DNA from 2 places in the Thermoanaerobacterium aotearoense genome. Region 2 is predicted to be linked to the other one. Evidence: riboswitches for the same ligand, from Rfam matches in the RefSeq annotation. Region 2 holds a riboswitch; the other holds the start of a gene.
The links. A riboswitch is a leader RNA that binds a small molecule or an ion and turns the genes downstream of it on or off. The one in region 2 is predicted to bind FMN.
Positions count from the first base shown of each region.

Region 1: it holds a riboswitch for FMN, as region 2 does, so the genes downstream of both, ribD (bifunctional diaminohydroxyphosphoribosylaminopyrimidine deaminase/5-amino-6-(5-phosphoribosylamino)uracil reductase RibD) here and GSH73_RS03065 (ECF transporter S component) in region 2, are expected to answer to the same signal.

Region 1 covers NZ_CP047602.1:2,647,670-2,651,001, reverse strand. Annotated here, with positions in the region: gene ilvD (dihydroxy-acid dehydratase) at 1-572, shown strand, start outside; gene ilvB (biosynthetic-type acetolactate synthase large subunit) at 607-2,262, shown strand; FMN riboswitch at 2,307-2,420, shown strand; gene ribD (bifunctional diaminohydroxyphosphoribosylaminopyrimidine deaminase/5-amino-6-(5-phosphoribosylamino)uracil reductase RibD) at 2,484-3,332, shown strand, end outside.
Region 2 covers NZ_CP047602.1:636,954-640,285, forward strand. Annotated here, with positions in the region: gene argF (ornithine carbamoyltransferase) at 1-8, shown strand, start outside; gene arcC (carbamate kinase) at 111-1,055, shown strand; FMN riboswitch at 1,120-1,246, shown strand; gene GSH73_RS03065 (ECF transporter S component) at 1,308-1,892, shown strand; gene tsaE (tRNA (adenosine(37)-N6)-threonylcarbamoyltransferase complex ATPase subunit type 1 TsaE) at 2,015-2,473, shown strand; gene tsaB (tRNA (adenosine(37)-N6)-threonylcarbamoyltransferase complex dimerization subunit type 1 TsaB) at 2,473-3,153, shown strand; gene rimI (ribosomal protein S18-alanine N-acetyltransferase) at 3,170-3,332, shown strand, end outside.

The sequences.
Region 1 (3,332 bases), 660 kb from region 2:
ATCCCTACAGCAATACAGGTGGCTTGGCTATTTTGTACGGAAATATAGCGAAAGACGGTTCTGTAGTAAAGGCGTCTGCAGTAGCTAAAGAGATGCTTTGCCATTCTGGTCCTGCAAGAGTCTTTGACTCAGAAGATGAAGCCATAAAAGCGATTTACGATGGCAAGATACAAAAAGGCGATGTTGTTGTAATAAGGTATGAAGGTCCAAAAGGCGGCCCTGGCATGAGGGAGATGTTAAGCCCTACATCTGCACTGGCAGGCATGGGTCTTGACAAAGATGTGGCGCTTATTACAGATGGAAGGTTTTCCGGTGCTACAAGAGGAGCTTGCATAGGTCATGTGTCGCCTGAAGCCATGGAAGGCGGAGAAATCGCTTTGATAAAAGACGGGGACATCATAGAAATAGACATACCAGGAAGAAAGCTTAATTTAAAGATAAGCCATGAAGAAATGGAAGAAAGAAGGAAAAACTTTAGAAAGCCTGAGCCTCATATTAAGACAGGTTACATGGCAAGGTATGCCAGATTAGTCACATCTGCAAATACTGGTGCGGTTTTAAAAGACGATTGACAAAGCTTAAATTTCATGAAAGGAGGCGCATAGTGTGCTTATAAAAGGTTCGCAGGTTGTCATAGAAGTATTAAAAGAACAAGGAGTAGAAGTCGTTTTTGGCATTCCTGGCGGCGCCGTCATACCTCTTTACGATGCTTTGTACGATTCTGACTTGCGGCATATCCTTGCGACACATGAACAGATGGCTGCTCACATGGCGGATGGATACGCAAGAGTGACCGGAAAAGTTGGCGTGTGTTTTGCCACATCAGGACCTGGTGCTACCAATTTAGTCACAGGAATAGCCAATGCCTACATGGACTCTGTGCCAATAGTCGCTATAACAGGGCAAGTTGCTACAAGCCTCATAGGAAAAGACTCTTTTCAAGAAGTAGATATCGCAGGAATTACGATGCCCATAACAAAGCACAATTTTATTGTGAAATCACCTGATAAATTAGCTGACACTTTGAGAGAAGCCTTTTTTATAGCAAAAGATGGAAGACCAGGCCCTGTTCTCGTAGACATACCGAAGGATATTCAGACTGCAGATATAAACTTCGTCAAGCGGAAGGATTTTTACGTTGAAGTAAAGAAGCATCAAGCATTAGAATCAGATTTAGAGAAGGCAGCCCAGTTAATCTCATCAAGCAAAAGGCCAGTTATTTTTGCTGGTGGTGGAGTGATATGGAGCGAGGCATCGAAGAATTTGTACGATTTTGCTAAAAAGCACATGATACCTGTGGCTACTTCGCTTATGGGCCTTGGATGCTTTCCAGAAGATGATGAGTTGTCATTAGGGCTTATTGGAATGCATGGAAGCAGATATGCCAATACAGCCGTTTATAAATCAGACTTAGTGATTGCTGTAGGTGCAAGGTTTAGCGACAGAGTCGCCGGTAAAGCAGGGGGACTGGCGCCAAATGCAAAAGTCATTCACATCGATATTGATCCTGCGGAAATCGGCAAAAATATCGATGTTGATGTGCCGTTAGTAGGAGACATCAAAGAAGTCCTGTCTCTTTTAAATGGAATGATAAAAGAAAGAGAAAATAGAGAATGGATTAATGAGCTTATATCGATAAAAGACAAGACGTCATTTAAATATAAAGACGATGGAAAATTGAAGCCACAGTGGATAGTAGAAAAGGTTCAAGAGCTTGGAGGAGACAGTCTTGTAGTAGCCACAGAAGTAGGGCAAAACCAGATGTGGACTGCTCAATACTATAGATTCAAAGAACCAAGGACATTTGTCACATCCGGTGGACTTGGCACTATGGGCTTCGGACTTCCTGCATCAATAGGTGCACAAGTAGGGCGAGATGACAAAAGAGTGGTAAATATTGCAGGTGACGGCAGCATAAGGATGAATATTCATGCTCTTGAAACGATGTCGGTGTACAACATACCTGTTATAACGATAATCCTCAACAATCAGACACTTGGCATGGTTAGACAATGGCAAAATCTCCTTTACGATAAAAGATTTTCTCAGACGGATTTAAACCCGAATCTCAATTTCTCAAAAGTCGCTGAAGCCTTTGGAGTAACCGGAAGAAGAATCTACACGAAAGAAGAATTTACAGAGGCTTTTAGTGATGCATTGTCAAACAACAAGCCTTATGTTTTAGAGTGTATCATAGACAAAGATGAGATGGTTCTGCCATTTATTCCTGCTGGAGGAACCATTGAAGAGATGATAGACTAGCATTTTTATAAAATCAATGTTATAATTATAAAAACTGAATAAGATTAAACCTTCAGGGATTGGTGAAATTCCATACCGGCGGTAAAGCCCGCGAGCCTTATGGCAGATCTGGTTAGATTCCAGAGCCGACAGTATAGTCTGGATGAAAGAAGGTGAAATGGCAATTGTTATTATGCCCTGAAGTATTACATGCTTCAGGGCTAATTTTTTGAGGTGATTTTATGGAGAAATACATGAAAAGGGCATTGCAGCTTGCTAAACTTGGTGTAGGACACACAAACCCAAATCCTTTAGTAGGAGCCGTAATTGTTAAAGATGGCAGGATAATAGGTGAAGGCTATCATGAGTACTACGGAGGACCACATGCGGAAGTAAATGCATTAAAAAACGCTAAAGAAGATGTAAGTGGAGCTACGCTTTATGTGACATTGGAACCGTGTTGCCATCATGGGAAAACACCACCTTGTGTGGATGCTGTCATAAAATCAGGCATAAAAAATGTTTTTATCGCTATGGAGGATCCAAATGAACTTGTAGCAGGAAAAGGAATTAAGAAACTTAAAGAAGCTGGTTTAAATGTTTATACGGGATTGTTAAAAGATGAAGCAGAAAAATTGAATGAAGTGTTTATAAAGTACATTACAAGTAGAGAACCTTATGTGATATTAAAATCTGCTATGACAATTGATGGAAAGATATCAACTTTTACAGGCGATTCTAAGTGGATAACAAATGAAAAATCAAGGGAGCATGTCCATAAAGTTAGAGGCAGCGTTATGGCAATAATGGCAGGTATTAATACAGTTATAAAAGATAATCCACATCTTACTGTTAGATTGCAAGGATATAAAAACCCTTTAAGAGTCATTGTGGATAGTCATGGCAGGATTCCATTAGATGCAAATGTCATCATAGATAAATCTGCTAAGACATTAATAGCTACAACAGATATGATGCCACATGATAAGGTGAAGGCTTTGAAGGATTTAGGTGTTGATGTTGTTACAATCGAAAAAAAAAATAATAAAGTCCATCTGAAGAAGTTGATCCATACGTTAGGGAAAAAAGGG
Region 2 (3,332 bases):
TTCTCTAAAAAAGTCAAGGCAAATTGCCTTGACTTTTTCACATACTATTCAAATCGCGAATAAAATGATATAATGTAGAATGTCATTATTTGCATAAGTAGGAGGATACAATGAAAGGGAAAGTAGTAATTGCGCTTGGGGGAAATGCACTGCAAGACAAGGATATGGTGCCTACAGCCGAATCACAATTGAATACAGTTAGAAAGACGGCTGTGTACATTGCAGACATTATAAAAGAAGGGTATTCTGTCATTGTGACACATGGAAATGGGCCACAGGTAGGAAACATCGTGATACAGAATGAGACGGCTTCTAACATAATACCAGCCATGCCTTTTGATGTTTGTGGCGCGGAAAGTCAGGGAATGATAGGATATATGATTCAGCAATGTTTAGGTGAGGTTTTTAAAGAGAAAAACATACAAAAGGATGTTGCCACTATTGTCACACAAGTTGTGGTAGACAAAGATGATGAAGCATTCTTACATCCTACAAAACCAATAGGGCCCTTTTACTCTAAAGAAGAAGCAGAGCTATTGGAAAAGGAAAAAGGGTATCAGATGGTAGAGGACAGCGGAAGAGGATACAGGAGAGTCGTAGCATCGCCAGAGCCTAAAGAGATAGTGGAATTAAACACAATAAAGCTTTTGGAGAGAAACGGTGTTGTGGTCATAACGGCAGGTGGAGGAGGAATACCTGTAGTAAGGGAAAATGGCAGCTTAAAGGGTGTGGCGGCTGTGATAGATAAAGATTTGGCATCTGAAAAATTGGCAGAAGATTTGGATGCGGATATTTTGTTGATATTGACTGCTGTAGAAAAAGTGTACATCAACTACAAAAAGCCTGATGAAAAGCCTCTTGATGTGATTTCAAGCCATGATATAGAGAAGTATTTAAGCGAAGGCCATTTTGCAGAAGGCTCAATGATGCCGAAAGTCAAGGCTGCAATAAGGTTTGCCAGATCGAGAAAGGGAAGGCGGGCTATAATTACGTCTTTAGAAAGGGCTCATGATGCTTTATCAGGAAATACAGGCACTGTTGTAGTTGACGATTAAAAAATACTTGACAAATTGATACATTTGTGACATTATAGTATTTAGAATTGAATAAACCAATGGAGAATGTCTTCAGGGCAGGGTGAAATTCCCGACCGGCGGTAAGCGTAAGCGAGCCCGCGACCCGCAGATGCGGTGGACTTGGTGAGATTCCAAGGCCGACAGTAAAGTCTGGATGGAAGAAGATTTATTTTTGTTTGCTTTCATCCTGAAGATGTTTCTTCGGGATTTTTAAATTTGGAGGTGTCATTTATGGAACACAGCAAGACAAAAGTGATTGTGACTGTAGGGTTGCTTTCCGCAATAGCATTTGTGCTTATGTACTTAGAGTTTCAATTGCCATTATTTCCAAGCTTCTTAAAATTTGATTTTAGCGATATACCGCCTCTTTTAGCGGCATTTGCATTAGGGCCTGTATACGGCATCTTTGTGGAGATAGTAAAAAACGTGATACATCTTCCAGTTAGCCAATCTGCAGGTATAGGAGAAGTGGCAAATTTCGTGGTAGGATCTATTTACGTATTTACTGTTGGCGTAATCTACATGAGGAATAAATCTAAAAAATCGGCGCTATTTGCCATGATTTTAGGGACTATTGTCATGGCTATCGCAGGATCAGTATTGAACTACTATGTATTTTTGCCATTATACCAGAAGATAATGGGTTGGCCGTTAAGCGCCATCGTTGGAATGGGAAAGGCGGTAAATAGCCATATAGTTGATTTAAAGACATTGATAGCGTACGGTATTTTCCCATTTAATATACTGAAGGGTTTTGTAATATCGCTTATAACATTCTTAATTTACAAGAAGTTATCACCAATGTTGAAGATATAGCCGATTAAAATAACGGACAGCGTTCCGTTATTTTTTTGCGCTTTTTTATTGGACCATTAGGCGTTTGTTTTGTGGTATACTTGGTATATAATATTTGTATAAATTTCACGGTGGTGTTTTCAATGAAAATTAATTTTAAGACAAAAAGCTTCAGTGAAACGGAAAAGATAGGGATTAAGTTAGGCAGTTTACTAAAAAGAGGAAGTATCGTGCTTATATCTGGAGATTTAGGTGTAGGTAAGACAGTTTTTACAAAAGGCATTGCCAAAGGTATGGGCATCTACGACTATATCACAAGCCCTACATTTATGATTGTAAATGAACATATAGGTGAAATTCCACTTTATCATTTTGACGTGTACAGGATTGATGATTACAGGGAATTGTACGATATAGGCTATGAGGAGTATTTTTACGGCGACGGTGTTTGTGTCATCGAGTGGCCTGAAAAGATAATGCCTCTCATCCCGGAGGAAAATATATTTGTACATATTTCCATGGGTGATTCTTTCGATGAGAGGATAATAGATATAGAATCACATGGTGTAAAATACGATGAAGTGATTAAGGAGATGAAGTGATGAAAGTACTTGCAATAGACTCATCGTCAAAGACGGCTACTGTCGCTTTAGTTGATGAAAGTGGCTTAATAGGTGAATTTTCTATAAATCATTTGAGACATTCTGTTATATTGATGCCGATGATGGATGAACTTCTAAAAATGGCGGAGGTAAAAAAAGAGGAAATAACGCATATAGCCGTATGTGAAGGGCCAGGGTCTTTTACAGGTTTAAGGATAGGCGCTGCTACTGCGAAAGGGTTGGCTCAATCTCTTGATGTGCCAATTGTTGGCGTTTCTTCATTAGATGCCCTTGCATATAATGTAGGAGAATTTAAAGGCATCATCTGCTCTATGATTGATGCTTTAAGAGGAAACGTATATACGGCTTTTTATAGAGGCGGATATGAGATAAATAGGCTTAAAGATGTGTCGTTAGAAGAAGTAAGTGAAGTAATAAGTACAGCGAAAGGATACAGTGAAGAAGTCTTATTCGTTGGAGATGGCACCATTGCTTATAAAGACACATTAAAAATTGCATTGCCAGATGCCATTTTTGCATCGCCTATTAACAACATATCAAGAGCGTCATCTGTTGGAATGATAGCACTTAAAAAAATATCAAAGGGCGAGTTATGCACATATCTTGACTTTAAACCGTATTATATTAGAAAGCCTGCACCGCTGGAAAATTTAAAATGATGTTTTGGAGGGTTTTATGGATATAAAGATTCGCCCTATGGTAAAAAGCGATATAGACAAGGTCATGGAAATTGAGTATTTAAGCTTTTCTGTGCCTTGGTCTTTTGAATCGTTTGTGATGGAAGTTACGAAAAATAGATGTGCACACTATATTGTGGCCGAAGTAGACGGTAAGGTGG